DNA from 3 places in the Lysinibacillus sp. fkY74-1 genome. Region 3 is predicted to be linked to each of the others. Evidence: a T-box and tRNA genes for the amino acid it is inferred to sense, from the RefSeq annotation. Region 3 holds a T-box; the other regions hold tRNA genes.
What was found. A T-box is a leader RNA that pairs with one kind of tRNA and senses whether it is charged. The one in region 3 lies ahead of metG (methionine--tRNA ligase), so its partner is inferred to be a tRNA-Met.

Region 1: it encodes a tRNA-Met, which carries the amino acid that the T-box ahead of metG (methionine--tRNA ligase) is inferred to sense. The anticodon was not compared.
Region 2: it encodes a tRNA-Met, which carries the amino acid that the T-box ahead of metG (methionine--tRNA ligase) is inferred to sense. The anticodon was not compared.

What each region holds. Positions count from the first base shown of each region.
Region 1 is NZ_CP170173.1:3,573,610-3,578,240, forward strand. Features, by position in the region: tRNA gene ACE1MS_RS17575 (tRNA-Glu) at 43-114, opposite strand; tRNA gene ACE1MS_RS17580 (tRNA-Ser) at 117-207, opposite strand; tRNA gene ACE1MS_RS17585 (tRNA-Asn) at 217-293, opposite strand; tRNA gene ACE1MS_RS17590 (tRNA-Ile) at 301-374, opposite strand; tRNA gene ACE1MS_RS17595 (tRNA-Gly) at 376-449, opposite strand; tRNA gene ACE1MS_RS17600 (tRNA-Phe) at 455-530, opposite strand; tRNA gene ACE1MS_RS17605 (tRNA-Asp) at 587-662, opposite strand; tRNA gene ACE1MS_RS17610 (tRNA-Met) at 666-740, opposite strand; tRNA gene ACE1MS_RS17615 (tRNA-Ser) at 792-884, opposite strand; tRNA gene ACE1MS_RS17620 (tRNA-Ile) at 900-976, opposite strand; tRNA gene ACE1MS_RS17625 (tRNA-Met) at 984-1,057, opposite strand; tRNA gene ACE1MS_RS17630 (tRNA-Ala) at 1,085-1,160, opposite strand; tRNA gene ACE1MS_RS17635 (tRNA-Pro) at 1,178-1,254, opposite strand; tRNA gene ACE1MS_RS17640 (tRNA-Arg) at 1,264-1,340, opposite strand; tRNA gene ACE1MS_RS17645 (tRNA-Leu) at 1,349-1,437, opposite strand; tRNA gene ACE1MS_RS17650 (tRNA-Gly) at 1,443-1,517, opposite strand; tRNA gene ACE1MS_RS17655 (tRNA-Leu) at 1,554-1,638, opposite strand; tRNA gene ACE1MS_RS17660 (tRNA-Lys) at 1,660-1,735, opposite strand; tRNA gene ACE1MS_RS17665 (tRNA-Thr) at 1,742-1,817, opposite strand; tRNA gene ACE1MS_RS17670 (tRNA-Val) at 1,821-1,896, opposite strand; rRNA gene rrf (5S ribosomal RNA) at 1,907-2,022, opposite strand; rRNA gene ACE1MS_RS17680 (23S ribosomal RNA) at 2,209-4,631, opposite strand, start outside.
Region 2 is NZ_CP170173.1:3,565,739-3,570,369, reverse strand. Features, by position in the region: gene nadB (L-aspartate oxidase) at 1-841, opposite strand, end outside; gene ACE1MS_RS17550 (cysteine desulfurase family protein) at 942-2,012, shown strand; rRNA gene rrf (5S ribosomal RNA) at 2,261-2,376, shown strand; tRNA gene ACE1MS_RS17540 (tRNA-Val) at 2,387-2,462, shown strand; tRNA gene ACE1MS_RS17535 (tRNA-Thr) at 2,466-2,541, shown strand; tRNA gene ACE1MS_RS17530 (tRNA-Lys) at 2,548-2,623, shown strand; tRNA gene ACE1MS_RS17525 (tRNA-Leu) at 2,645-2,729, shown strand; tRNA gene ACE1MS_RS17520 (tRNA-Gly) at 2,766-2,840, shown strand; tRNA gene ACE1MS_RS17515 (tRNA-Leu) at 2,846-2,934, shown strand; tRNA gene ACE1MS_RS17510 (tRNA-Arg) at 2,943-3,019, shown strand; tRNA gene ACE1MS_RS17505 (tRNA-Pro) at 3,029-3,105, shown strand; tRNA gene ACE1MS_RS17500 (tRNA-Ala) at 3,123-3,198, shown strand; tRNA gene ACE1MS_RS17495 (tRNA-Met) at 3,226-3,299, shown strand; tRNA gene ACE1MS_RS17490 (tRNA-Ile) at 3,307-3,383, shown strand; tRNA gene ACE1MS_RS17485 (tRNA-Ser) at 3,399-3,491, shown strand; tRNA gene ACE1MS_RS17480 (tRNA-Met) at 3,543-3,617, shown strand; tRNA gene ACE1MS_RS17475 (tRNA-Asp) at 3,621-3,696, shown strand; tRNA gene ACE1MS_RS17470 (tRNA-Phe) at 3,753-3,828, shown strand; tRNA gene ACE1MS_RS17465 (tRNA-Gly) at 3,834-3,907, shown strand; tRNA gene ACE1MS_RS17460 (tRNA-Ile) at 3,909-3,985, shown strand; tRNA gene ACE1MS_RS17455 (tRNA-Asn) at 3,990-4,066, shown strand; tRNA gene ACE1MS_RS17450 (tRNA-Ser) at 4,076-4,166, shown strand; tRNA gene ACE1MS_RS17445 (tRNA-Glu) at 4,169-4,240, shown strand; partial or broken gene ACE1MS_RS17440 (iron siderophore-binding protein) at 4,294-4,562, shown strand.
Region 3 is NZ_CP170173.1:4,252,458-4,257,088, forward strand. Features, by position in the region: gene ACE1MS_RS21010 (2-isopropylmalate synthase) at 1-910, shown strand, start outside; gene metG (methionine--tRNA ligase) at 958-2,592, opposite strand; T-box leader at 2,649-2,909, opposite strand; gene ACE1MS_RS21020 (HAD-IA family hydrolase) at 3,020-3,667, opposite strand; gene fosM (FosM family fosfomycin resistance protein) at 3,683-4,108, opposite strand; gene rsgA (ribosome small subunit-dependent GTPase A) at 4,119-4,631, opposite strand, start outside.

The sequences.
Region 1 (4,631 bases), 680 kb from region 3:
ATAAAAAAACAGTAGACGCTAGTGCATCTACTGTTTTTTATATGACCCGTACGGGATTCGAACCCGTGTTACCGCCGTGAAAGGGCGGTGTCTTAACCACTTGACCAACGGGCCAATGGCGGAGAAGGAGGGATTTGAACCCTCGCGCCGGTTACCCGACCTACACCCTTAGCAGGGGCGCCTCTTCAGCCTCTTGAGTACTTCCCCATAAAAAAATGGCTCCGAAGGCAGGACTCGAACCTGCGACAACCTGATTAACAGTCAGGTGCTACTACCAACTGAGCTACTTCGGAATAATAATGGGCCTAAATGGACTCGAACCATCGACCTCACGCTTATCAGGCGTGCGCTCTAACCAGCTGAGCTATAGGCCCTTGGAGCGGGTGATGAGAATCGAACTCACGACATCAGCTTGGAAGGCTGAGGTTTTACCATTAAACTACACCCGCATAAATGGTGGGTCAGGACGGAATCGAACCGCCGACACTTAGAGCTTCAATCTAATGCTCTACCAACTGAGCTACTGACCCATTTCGTCCATGCTAAGCTTGCTCACTCTTTGCTTATCACGTCTATCAATAAATAATGGCGGTCCCGACCGGGATCGAACCGGCGATCTCCTGCGTGACAGGCAGGCATGTTAACCGCTACACCACGGGACCATTTGGTTGCGGGGGCCGGATTTGAACCAACGACCTTCGGGTTATGAGCCCGACGAGCTACCACTGCTCCACCCCGCGATAATCATATTGTCTTTTCGAGTTTTTAAAGCACCATTCATTCATAGAAACTGGAGGAGGTAGAGGGATTCGAACCCCCGCGCGGTGTTACCCGCCTGTCGGTTTTCAAGACCGATCCCTTCAGCCAGACTTGGGTATACCTCCGTAACAATATATAAATGGTGGACCTTGCAGGACTCGAACCTGCGACCGGACGGTTATGAGCCGTCTGCTCTAACCAACTGAGCTAAAGGTCCTTTAAGATGGCGGCAGAGGGGATCGAACCCCCGACCTTACGGGTATGAACCGTACGCTCTAGCCAGCTGAGCTACGCCGCCAGGATCTTTATACTGGTTATTTTACTATGGTGGAGCCTAGCGGGATCGAACCGCTGACCTCCTGCGTGCAAGGCAGGCGCTCTCCCAGCTGAGCTAAGGCCCCATAATATTTTTTGGAAATGGTCGGGAAGACAGGATTCGAACCTGCGACCCCTTGGTCCCAAACCAAGTGCTCTACCAAGCTGAGCTACTTCCCGTTGTTCTTATGGCGCGCCCGACAGGAGTCGAACCCATAACCTTCTGATCCGTAGTCAGACGCTCTATCCAATTGAGCTACGGGCGCATATAAAATGGTGCCGAGGACCGGAATCGAACCGGTACGGTAGTCACCTACCGCAGGATTTTAAGTCCTGTGCGTCTGCCAGTTCCGCCACCCCGGCACATTTGGAGCGGAAGACGAGGTTCGAACTCGCGACCCCCACCTTGGCAAGGTGGTGTTCTACCACTGAACTACTTCCGCATGTGCATAAGTTTTTTTATCTGGCATATTGAAAAATGGTGCGGGTGAAGGGAGTCGAACCCCCACGCCTTGCGGCGCTAGATCCTAAGTCTAGTGCGTCTGCCAATTCCGCCACACCCGCTTAATATGGTTGGTACTTAAATGGTGAGCCATGAAGGACTCGAACCTTCGACCCTCTGATTAAAAGTCAGATGCTCTACCAACTGAGCTAATGGCTCAAAAAATGGTGCCGGCTATAGGAATCGAACCCACGACCTACTGATTACAAGTCAGTTGCTCTACCTGCTGAGCTAAACCGGCGAATGGTGGAGGATGACGGGCTCGAACCGCCGACCCTCTGCTTGTAAGGCAGATGCTCTCCCAGCTGAGCTAATCCTCCTGGGTATTATGCCTAGCGACGTCCTACTCTCACAGGGGGAAGCCCCCAACTACCATCGGCGCTAAAGAGCTTAACTTCCGTGTTCGGTATGGGAACGGGTGTGACCTCTTTGCCATCATCACTAGACTATGTTCGGCTTTCAATATACATCGCATTTCTTCGTCAGCTTCTGTCGTTCAGTCAGTCACGTACTTGAGTACGCTCCTTCCCTCTCTCCATTGCTTCCTCGAACTACTCGTATCTTGAAACCCTTTATAAAAGAAATTATTCTTTCAAAACTGGATAAACGGTTCATTGAATGCTTCAAACTTTTTGGTTAAGTCCTCGATCGATTAGTATTCGTCAGCTCCATGTGTCACCACACTTCCACCTCGAACCTATCTACCTCATCGTCTTTGAGGGATCTTACTTACTTGCGTAATGGGAAATCTCATCTTGAGGGGGGCTTCATGCTTAGATGCTTTCAGCACTTATCCCGTCCACACATAGCTACCCAGCGATGCCTTTGGCAAGACAACTGGTACACCAGCGGTGTGTCCATCCCGGTCCTCTCGTACTAAGGACAGCTCCTCTCAAATTTCCTACGCCCACGACGGATAGGGACCGAACTGTCTCACGACGTTCTGAACCCAGCTCGCGTACCGCTTTAATGGGCGAACAGCCCAACCCTTGGGACCGACTACAGCCCCAGGATGCGATGAGCCGACATCGAGGTGCCAAACCTCCCCGTCGATGTGGACTCTTGGGGGAGATAAGCCTGTTATCCCCGGGGTAGCTTTTATCCGTTGAGCGATGGCCCTTCCATGCGGAACCACCGGATCACTAAGCCCGTCTTTCGACCCTGCTCGACTTGTAGGTCTCGCAGTCAAGCTCCCTTGTGCCTTTACACTCTACGAATGATTTCCAACCATTCTGAGGGAACCTTTGGGCGCCTCCGTTACCTTTTAGGAGGCGACCGCCCCAGTCAAACTGTCCGCCTGACACTGTCTCCTGCCCCGCTAAGGGGCATGGGTTAGAATTTCAATACAACCAGGGTAGTATCCCACCGACGCCTCCTTCGAAGCTGGCGCTCCGAGATCTCTGGCTCCTACCTATCCTGTACAAGTTGTACCAAAATTCAATATCAGGCTACAGTAAAGCTCCACGGGGTCTTTCCGTCCTGTCGCGGGTAACCTGCATCTTCACAGGTACTATAATTTCACCGAGTCTCTCGTTGAGACAGTGCCCAGATCGTTACGCCTTTCGTGCGGGTCGGAACTTACCCGACAAGGAATTTCGCTACCTTAGGACCGTTATAGTTACGGCCGCCGTTTACTGGGGCTTCAATTCGCAGCTTCGCTTGCGCTAACCACTCCTCTTAACCTTCCAGCACCGGGCAGGCGTCAGCCCCTATACGTCACCTTACGGTTTTGCAGAGACCTGTGTTTTTGCTAAACAGTCGCCTGGGCCTATTCACTGCGGCTCTCATGCGCTTGCACGCTCAAGAGCACCCCTTCTCCCGAAGTTACGGGGTCATTTTGCCGAGTTCCTTAACGAGAGTTCTCTCGCACACCTTAGGATTCTCTCCTCGACTACCTGTGTCGGTTTGCGGTACGGGCACCTCTCACCTCGATAGAGGCTTTTCTTGGCAGTGTGAAATCAGGAACTTCGTCCATACGGACTCGCCATCACAGCTCAACGTTACAGTGTGCGGATTTGCCTACACACACGCCTTACTGCTTGGACGCGCATAACCAACAGCGCGCTTACCCTATCCTACTGCGTCCCCCCATTTCTCAAACGGTGAGGAGGTGGTACAGGAATATCAACCTGTTGTCCATCGCCTACGCCTATCGGCCTCGGCTTAGGTCCCGACTAACCCTGAGCGGACGAGCCTTCCTCAGGAAACCTTAGTCATACGGTGGACGGGATTCTCACCCGTCTTTCGCTACTCATACCGGCATTCTCACTTCTAAGCGCTCCACCAGTCCTTCCGGTCTGACTTCAACGCACTTAGAACGCTCTCCTACCACTGACATCGTAGATGTCAATCCACAGCTTCGGTGAATCGTTTAGCCCCGATACATTTTCGGCGCAGTGTCACTCGACCAGTGAGCTATTACGCACTCTTTAAATGATGGCTGCTTCTAAGCCAACATCCTGGTTGTCTGTGCAACGCCACATCCTTTTCCACTTAACGATTACTTTGGGACCTTAGCTGGTGGTCTGGGCTGTTTCCCTTTTGACTACGGATCTTATCACTCGCAGTCTGACTCCCGTGTATAAATATCTGGCATTCGGAGTTTGTCTGAATTCGGTAAACCGGGATGGCCCCCTAGTCCAAACAGTGCTCTACCTCCAGTATTCTCATCACGAGGCTAGCCCTAAAGCTATTTCGGAGAGAACCAGCTATCTCCAAGTTCGATTGGAATTTCTCCGCTACCCACACCTCATCCCCGCACTTTTCAACGTGCGTGGGTTCGGGCCTCCAGTAAGTGTTACCTTACCTTCACCCTGGACATGGGTAGATCACCTGGTTTCGGGTCTACGACCACGTACTATTTCGCCCTATTCAGACTCGCTTTCGCTGCGGCTCCGCCTTCTAAAGCTTAACCTCGCACGTAATCGTAACTCGCCGGTTCATTCTACAAAAGGCACGCTATCACCCATTAACGGGCTCTAACTACTTGTAGGCACACGGTTTCAGGATCTCTTTCACTCCCCTTCCGGGGTGCTTTTCACCTTTCCCTCACGGT
Region 2 (4,631 bases), 690 kb from region 3:
ATAATGCGAGTGCTGTAATATGTCTTGGTGCTAAGTCTAGTTGTGCATGTATGCCCTTCATAATTGGACGACGTTGTGCATCGACAAAGATACCGCCAGCACCACGTACTGCTTCAGAAATCAATCCTTTTGCCTCATTTTCACACCAAAGTAGGCTTGGATGAAACTGTATAAATTCCATATCACTAATTGCAGCGCCTGCTCGAAAGGCTAAAGCAATACCATCACCAGTATTTGTTGGATCATTAGATGTACTTGAATAAAGTGCTCCAGCACCACCTGTCGCTAAAATAACATGATGAGCAAAGTAGCGTTTAGTGCCTTCTCTTCCTTTTGTGAGTACACCTATACAGTCACCATTTTTATTCAGTAAAAGCTCATAGGCCATTTCATAGCAATTTATCTTCGTGTTAGGTGAAAGTTTATGAAGCAAGTAATCTATGAAAATTTGACCAGTACGATCACCACCTGCATGTAGAATACGATGATGACTATGTGCACCCTCTAGACCTAGAGCAGGAGCTCCATTGTTATGCCGATCAATAGGAAAACCAGCTTTAAGGTAATTGCGCATTATTTTTGTGCCTTCTTCTATGAGTGTTTGAACATGTCTACTTTCATGATGAAACTCTCCAGCCTTCAATGTATCCGCAACATGGCAATCAATATGGTCCTCCTCACTTATCACAGCAGCAATGCCACCCTGGGCACGATAAGAACTACTTGTATGGACGGATGATTTTGTAACTATTTGTATTTTAAAATGTTCTTCAAGCAATAGAGCAGCCTGAAGTGCTGCAATACCACTGCCAATTATCAGGACGTCTGTCTTTACATCCATAGTTATACCTTCTTTACAGTTGTCTTGACAACTATCTTTACATAAAATAAAAAAGAAAACAAGACCTGTTGAACGAGAGAGGAAGAATACGATGATCTACATGGATTACGCAGCAACATCACCAATGACGAAAAAAGCGCTTGAAGCATATGTAGAGGTGGCACAGCGTTATTATGGAAATAGCTCAAGCCTCCATGATTTAGGAGGGCAAGCTCATTATTTTATCCAGCAGTCAAGAGAGATTATAGCCCATGAGCTCGGTGTCAATAGTGATGGTGTTATCTTTACTGGAAGTGGAACAGAAGGAAATATTATGGCCATTTTGTCATTAGCATTAGCCTCTAAAAAAGGGAGGCATATTATTTCATCACAAGCTGAACATACGTCTGTACATGCGGCCATGAATACATTGGAGAAAATGGGCTTTGAAGTGACAAAATTACCGTTGCAAAAGGATGGCTGTATTGACTCAGAGCAACTTCTACATGCTATTCGAAAAGATACAGCATTAATTTCTATTCAACATGTAAATTCAGAAATTGGCTCTATTCAACCTGTGGAAAAAATAATTGAGGCAGCCAAAGAATCCGCTGTTTACTGTCATATAGATTGTGTGCAATCCTTTGGAAAATTAACTATACCAAGAGGGGGAGACGCCATGACAATCTCTGCACATAAAATAGGAGGACCTAAAGGATGTGGTGCAGTTTATATAAACCCTGCAATCCGTGTTCCAGCACTAACGCCAGGCGTAACTCATGAGAGAGGACTAAGAGGGGGGACTTTAGATACACCTTCAATTGTTTCCTTTGCGGCAGCGGTTGAAAATAATAATTATGAAAGACAGCATTACGAGGAATTAAGAAGATATTTTAAAAGTCGCCTACCTAAAACAGGCCAACTAATAGAGTGTAAGCAGCAATTGCCGAATATTTGTGGTGTTATGATGAGTAAAGTGGAGGGGCAGTATGTATTATTAAAATTAAACGAGGCAGGGATTAGTATATCAACAGGAAGTGCGTGTGATATTCATAGCGAATCCGGAACAAAAGCCATTTTATCGATGAATTATTCAATCGAAGCGGCTCGCCGATTCTTTAGAATATCTTTCGGAGATTCAACAACATTTAAAGAAATTGATAGATTGACTAGGGAACTTGCTACTATTTAGTAGCAAGTTTTAAGTTAGATAATAAGCTGAAAATATATAGATGAAAAATAATTGTTTTCTTTTGAAACAACTATTGCTATAATATTTTGCAGGGCAATATTTTCTCTTACTTAACAAAAATATCTTTTAAAAGTAATAATTTCTTTTTTTTATAAAAAAGTATTGCACAATATGAGAAAACGTTATACAATAATTCTTGTCTTGAAGGACAGGTAAACAACTTCAAAACAAGATACATAATAAAACAGTCTAGTGATGATGGCAAAGAGGTCACACCCGTTCCCATACCGAACACGGAAGTTAAGCTCTTTAGCGCCGATGGTAGTTGGGGGCTTCCCCCTGTGAGAGTAGGACGTCGCTAGGCATAATACCCAGGAGGATTAGCTCAGCTGGGAGAGCATCTGCCTTACAAGCAGAGGGTCGGCGGTTCGAGCCCGTCATCCTCCACCATTCGCCGGTTTAGCTCAGCAGGTAGAGCAACTGACTTGTAATCAGTAGGTCGTGGGTTCGATTCCTATAGCCGGCACCATTTTTTGAGCCATTAGCTCAGTTGGTAGAGCATCTGACTTTTAATCAGAGGGTCGAAGGTTCGAGTCCTTCATGGCTCACCATTTAAGTACCAACCATATTAAGCGGGTGTGGCGGAATTGGCAGACGCACTAGACTTAGGATCTAGCGCCGCAAGGCGTGGGGGTTCGACTCCCTTCACCCGCACCATTTTTCAATATGCCAGATAAAAAAACTTATGCACATGCGGAAGTAGTTCAGTGGTAGAACACCACCTTGCCAAGGTGGGGGTCGCGAGTTCGAACCTCGTCTTCCGCTCCAAATGTGCCGGGGTGGCGGAACTGGCAGACGCACAGGACTTAAAATCCTGCGGTAGGTGACTACCGTACCGGTTCGATTCCGGTCCTCGGCACCATTTTATATGCGCCCGTAGCTCAATTGGATAGAGCGTCTGACTACGGATCAGAAGGTTATGGGTTCGACTCCTGTCGGGCGCGCCATAAGAACAACGGGAAGTAGCTCAGCTTGGTAGAGCACTTGGTTTGGGACCAAGGGGTCGCAGGTTCGAATCCTGTCTTCCCGACCATTTCCAAAAAATATTATGGGGCCTTAGCTCAGCTGGGAGAGCGCCTGCCTTGCACGCAGGAGGTCAGCGGTTCGATCCCGCTAGGCTCCACCATAGTAAAATAACCAGTATAAAGATCCTGGCGGCGTAGCTCAGCTGGCTAGAGCGTACGGTTCATACCCGTAAGGTCGGGGGTTCGATCCCCTCTGCCGCCATCTTAAAGGACCTTTAGCTCAGTTGGTTAGAGCAGACGGCTCATAACCGTCCGGTCGCAGGTTCGAGTCCTGCAAGGTCCACCATTTATATATTGTTACGGAGGTATACCCAAGTCTGGCTGAAGGGATCGGTCTTGAAAACCGACAGGCGGGTAACACCGCGCGGGGGTTCGAATCCCTCTACCTCCTCCAGTTTCTATGAATGAATGGTGCTTTAAAAACTCGAAAAGACAATATGATTATCGCGGGGTGGAGCAGTGGTAGCTCGTCGGGCTCATAACCCGAAGGTCGTTGGTTCAAATCCGGCCCCCGCAACCAAATGGTCCCGTGGTGTAGCGGTTAACATGCCTGCCTGTCACGCAGGAGATCGCCGGTTCGATCCCGGTCGGGACCGCCATTATTTATTGATAGACGTGATAAGCAAAGAGTGAGCAAGCTTAGCATGGACGAAATGGGTCAGTAGCTCAGTTGGTAGAGCATTAGATTGAAGCTCTAAGTGTCGGCGGTTCGATTCCGTCCTGACCCACCATTTATGCGGGTGTAGTTTAATGGTAAAACCTCAGCCTTCCAAGCTGATGTCGTGGGTTCGATTCCCATCACCCGCTCCAAGGGCCTATAGCTCAGCTGGTTAGAGCGCACGCCTGATAAGCGTGAGGTCGATGGTTCGAGTCCATTTAGGCCCACCAATATTCCGAAGTAGCTCAGTTGGTAGTAGCACCTGACTGTTAATCAGGTTGTCGCAGGTTCGAGTCCTGCCTTCGGAGCCATTTTTTTATGGGGAAGTACTCAAGAGGCTGAAGAGGCGCCCCTGCTAAGGGTGTAGGTCGGGTAACCGGCGCGAGGGTTCAAATCCCTCCTTCTCCGCCATCGGCCCGTTGGTCAAGTGGTTAAGACACCGCCCTTTCACGGCGGTAACACGGGTTCGAATCCCGTACGGGTCATACTAAGTGCAGTAGATGAATTTACATCTACTGCACTTTTTTTATGAACTGAAAAGCTAGAAAACTTAGCAGTAGAGGTAGGGAAAGAAGTAATCCCCCAAATGGATGGGAATGTTATTTTCTTCTTCACATACATGCCAATAGGTGATGATTCAGCATTAGCAACTGAACAAGAGTGGACAGAGATCCTCTTTGGAAAAACCTTTCTGCTGTACAAAAAGGCAATGCACATAAAGTAGATGATGTCATTTGGAGTACAGCTGGAGGAATTTTAGCTGCTGCTATTATGCTAGATCAAGTAGAAGAAATCTTTGCGAAATAATTAATGGATAAGCTATACATTCATGGAAATAAGGTGAGTGTATAGTTTTTTTATTTCCTACGTTAGATA
Region 3 (4,631 bases):
CATAAAAAATGGTGCCGACAAAGTCGAATGTACAATTAATGGTATCGGTGAACGCGCAGGTAATGCGGCATTAGAAGAAGTCGTTATGGCACTAAAAACGCGTAGCACTATCTATAATGCTGATACTCGTATTAACACTAAAGAAATTATTAATACCTCTCGTCTTGTTTCTAGTTTTATGGGCTTAGATGTTCAAGTCAATAAAGCTATTACGGGAGATAATGCATTCGCCCATTCATCGGGTATCCATCAGGACGGATTACTAAAATCTCGTGATGCTTATGAAATTGTGCACCCTGAAGACGTTGGTCTTGATGATATGGAGCTAGTACTGACAGCACGTTCTGGCCGACATGCTGTGAAAAATGCTCTTGAAAAGTTAGGGTTTTCAAATCTTTCTACAGATGAATTTGAGGGAATCTTTGAAGGTTTCCTAAAGCTAGCGGATGCCAAAAAGGAAGTATACGATCACGATTTATACGTTATTGTTGAAAGCTATTATGAAAAACATGATGCTTCTCACAAGAATGCAACTCACTATAGTGACCAATTCTTTGATATTGAAGATTTACAAGTCGTCAGCAATACAAGTTTCCCTTCAGCGAGCGTTAAAGTACGGAAAGGTAACGAAGTATTGAAGGCTAGCGCAGTTGGCTCAGGTCCAATTGATGCTCTCTATTCTTCCATTGCAGAAATTACAAGCATGGATGTAAAACTAGTGGAATATAATATCAATAGTGTTTCGCGCGGCAAAGAGGCGCTAGGAAAAGTAAAAATCACGATCGAGCATGAGGGTGAAAAGTATATGGCAAAAGCTGCAGATACTGACATTTTAAAAGCTAGTGCCCTAGCCTATATGAATGCCATCAATAGCATTGTCGTGGCCAAATTAACACCTGTTATGAATTAAACAAGAAAAGCAGTATGGCCTCATTCAGCCATACTGCTTTTTCAAGTCTAGCGACTATCCCTTACTAACTTTTGATATTCTTCTTCTATTAGTTCAATGTCCAGCCGTTCAAACAAAGGTGTTATGTCTTCAATGGTTTTAGGTAACTCTACTTGCTCATGCCACATTATTTCATCTATTCCTAACATATCTCTTACCTTCGCTGCTGAAAACGGTAGAAATGGTTGTAGTAATTGTCCGAGATTGGCAATGATATAGACACAGGTAGCTAGTGTACAATTGCCCGCCTCCACATTTTCTTTTACTTGTAACCATGGCTGTTGTTCATCGAAGTAACGATTAGCTCCACGAATATACTCAAAAATGGTCTCTAACGCTTGCTTGAAACGGCCACCCTCAATAAGAATACCCACTTCATTAAATAGCTGAATAGTTTGTTTACGAATAGTACTATCCACTTCAGCCTGTGGCACTTGACTAGCAAAGGATTTCTCTATAAATTTCAATGTTCGGTTCACAAAATTACCATAGGCACCAAGTAATTCACCGTTATGACTGTAAATAAATTCTCGCCATGAAAAATCAGTATCGCGATTTTCTGGTGCATTAGTCGTTAAGAAATAGCGAATAGAGTCAGCATCATAACGACTTAAAATATAAGGAACCCATACTGCCCAGTTTTGACTCGTCGATAATTTGCGTTTTTCTAATGTTAAATATTCATTAGATACGATATGTGTCGGTAAAGCTTGCACACCTAGTCCCATCAAAATAGCTGGCCAAATAACTGTGTGGAATGGAATATTATCCTTACCATGGACATAATACGAAATCGTTTCTTCATTCCATAAGTCTTCAATCGCCATATGATGTTGCTTTGCCCATTCTAGGCTAGCAGTTAAATACCCCGCCACTGCTTCAATCCACACATATATTTTCTTACCATCAAAGCCAGGAACCGGAACATCTATTCCATTTGGTAAATCTCTCGTTACTGCTCGGTCAGGAACGCCCTCTGCTAAGTAGCGCTCTGTCAATCCTAATGCATTATCCCTCCAACGTTTCTCTGCCTTTGCCTCGGATAAGAAGGACTCTAATTTCCCTTGAAATTGACTAAAGGTAAAATAAAAATGTTCTGTCTCTCGAATTACTGGCTCATTCCCACATATTTTACAGCTCTTATCGATTAAATCTAGTGGGTCTAAAATTTCCGAGCAGTTATCACATTGATCTCCTCTCGCCTTTGCACCACAATTTGGGCATATACCCTCTACAAATCGATCTGGCAAAAATTGCTGATCTGTCTCACAGTAAGCCTGTTCAATTTTCTTTTTATATAAAAAGTGGTTGGCAAGTAGCTGTAAAAATAAGCCCTTAACGGATTCATGATGGTGCTCTGCATCCGTTCTTGTGTATAAATCATAAGTAAATCCTAGCTTATTAAAACATTTTTTAAATTCTTCATGATAATGATTAGCAATCGCCTCGGTTGTTGTGTTTTCCTGAGCTGCACGAATAGAAATTGGTGTACCATTACAGTCACTACCCGATACGTATAATACTTGTTCACCTTTTTGCCGGTAATATCTGGCCAAAATATCACCTGGTAATAATGCGGCTACATGTCCTAAATGCAAAGAGCCATTTGCATACGGCCAAGCGCCTCCAATAACGATAGTCATTCTAAATTGCTCCCCTCTCATTAAAAATGGTAAAAAAAATCGCCCTAATCAAATCTGATTAGGACGAGTCTACCCGTGTTACCACCTATATTTACAAATAGCTCACACTATTTGCCTTATTCAGTACGTCTTTTTTTAAAGTAAGAGATACTGCCGCTGTTGTAACGAGTGCCCATCTCGTCGTAATCTACTTGCTATAAGCTTTCGGTACGAAGCTCAAAGGTCATTTTCAAAAGGATTCATTTACCTCATTTCCAGCAACAGAGGCTCTCTACAAAATGCTATTCCTATCTACTTTTCCTTTTCAATGCTTTATCTATAGGATTGGCACTATTCTACGCTTTATTACGATGAAATGCAATAATTGTCGTTAAGTCGCTTCCATTTTTTCGAATAGGCTCACCTAATGTTAATGGATTTATCATAATTAGCCTAACTCTATGTTTAGTAACTCCGTTAAATCATCTATCACAATATGTGCCTGTTGCAATTCATGGTCCTGAGCAAAGTCAAAGCGAACACCTATTGAAAGTAGCGCGTTATCGCTGGCAGCTTGAATATCGGAAGAACGATCACCAACTACCGCCCCGTCCTGAATTCCATTGTCTTGCATTACTTTTTTCACTAAGTCTGATTTATGACCGCTAGCAATGGATTGAATGCTGTAAGTCCCCTTTATAAATCGCTCTAATTGATAGGTTTCTACAATTGCCTGTAAATAGTCAACCTGTCCATTACTCGCTATGTATAACGGATAGCTTTTTGACAATGTGGCAAGAGTTTGCTCAGCATGTGGATAAAGCGCACCTTTACGACTACGGATTTGCTCCGTCAACTTTACATGAAAGAGCACATTGCTCTCCTCACGTATGTCTACTGAATGCATTGGACATAAGGTCTCCCATACTACCGGTAGAGGAACACCCATAATTTCACGGTATTTTTCAATGGGTGTTTCTCCCTGCCATAAGCCCTTTGTACGCAACACATCAAATGTGGCATCTAGCGCAGGTTCTAAAATAAGATTTGTTTGAAATAAAGTGCCATCCATATCAAAAATAAAAGCTTTCGTCATAAAATCACTCCTTGCTTAATGATTAAAAAACTCCATATGTAACTTCTCCTTCTTATAATAATCCAAACGATCTTGTAAAGTCCCCGTATGAAATTCAAACTTATGTCCATCAGGATCGGTAAAATAAATTGATTTTTTATCTCTTTCATCTCTTTGTCGGCCATCTAAAATAAGAACCTTCAATTGTACTAATTTATCATACATTTTATCGAACTCATCCTCAGAGATCGTGAAAGCGATATGTGTATAGGAATATTGAATGTCATTGCGCGGTATATCTTTTTCAACATTGAGGGCAAGCCACAGCCCATTTACATCAAAATAGGCTGTGCTGTTTCCCTTTACAAGTAACTTAGCACCGAAAACATTTTCATAAAATGCAATGGATTTCTCTAGATCAGACACTGAAAAGAGTAGATGATTTATGCTTTGTACTGTCATATGTGTGCTCCTATTTGTTTTTTCCCTTTTTAACACCTTTAGAAATTTGCTTCCACTTACGTTGCTCCTCGAGCTTTGCCTGGACATTTGTTTTACGTTCCATGTAAGCTAATTCTCTTTGTAGCTTAAAATAGCTTTGCAAACGATTTTGATCAAGTTCACCATCAGCAATAGCTTTTCGCACTGCACAATGCGGCTCTTTTTGATGGGTACAATCACGATAACGGCAAGCTTTTGCTAATTCCTCAACATCTTGAAAGCTGGATGATAAACTATCACCTTGATTCCATAACTGTAGCTCACGCATTCCGGGCGTATCAATTAAACAGCCACCTGAGGGTAATATCACTAGCTCTCTATGGGTCGTTGTATGACGTCCTTTTGCATCGTCTTCACGAATGTCTGATACCTTCATCAGCATTTCGCCACACAGAGCATTCGTCAATGTAGATTTTCCTGCACCGGAGGAGCCCAGCAATGCTCCAGTGACCCCTTCAGTAAATAAGGCCTGAATTTCCGTTAA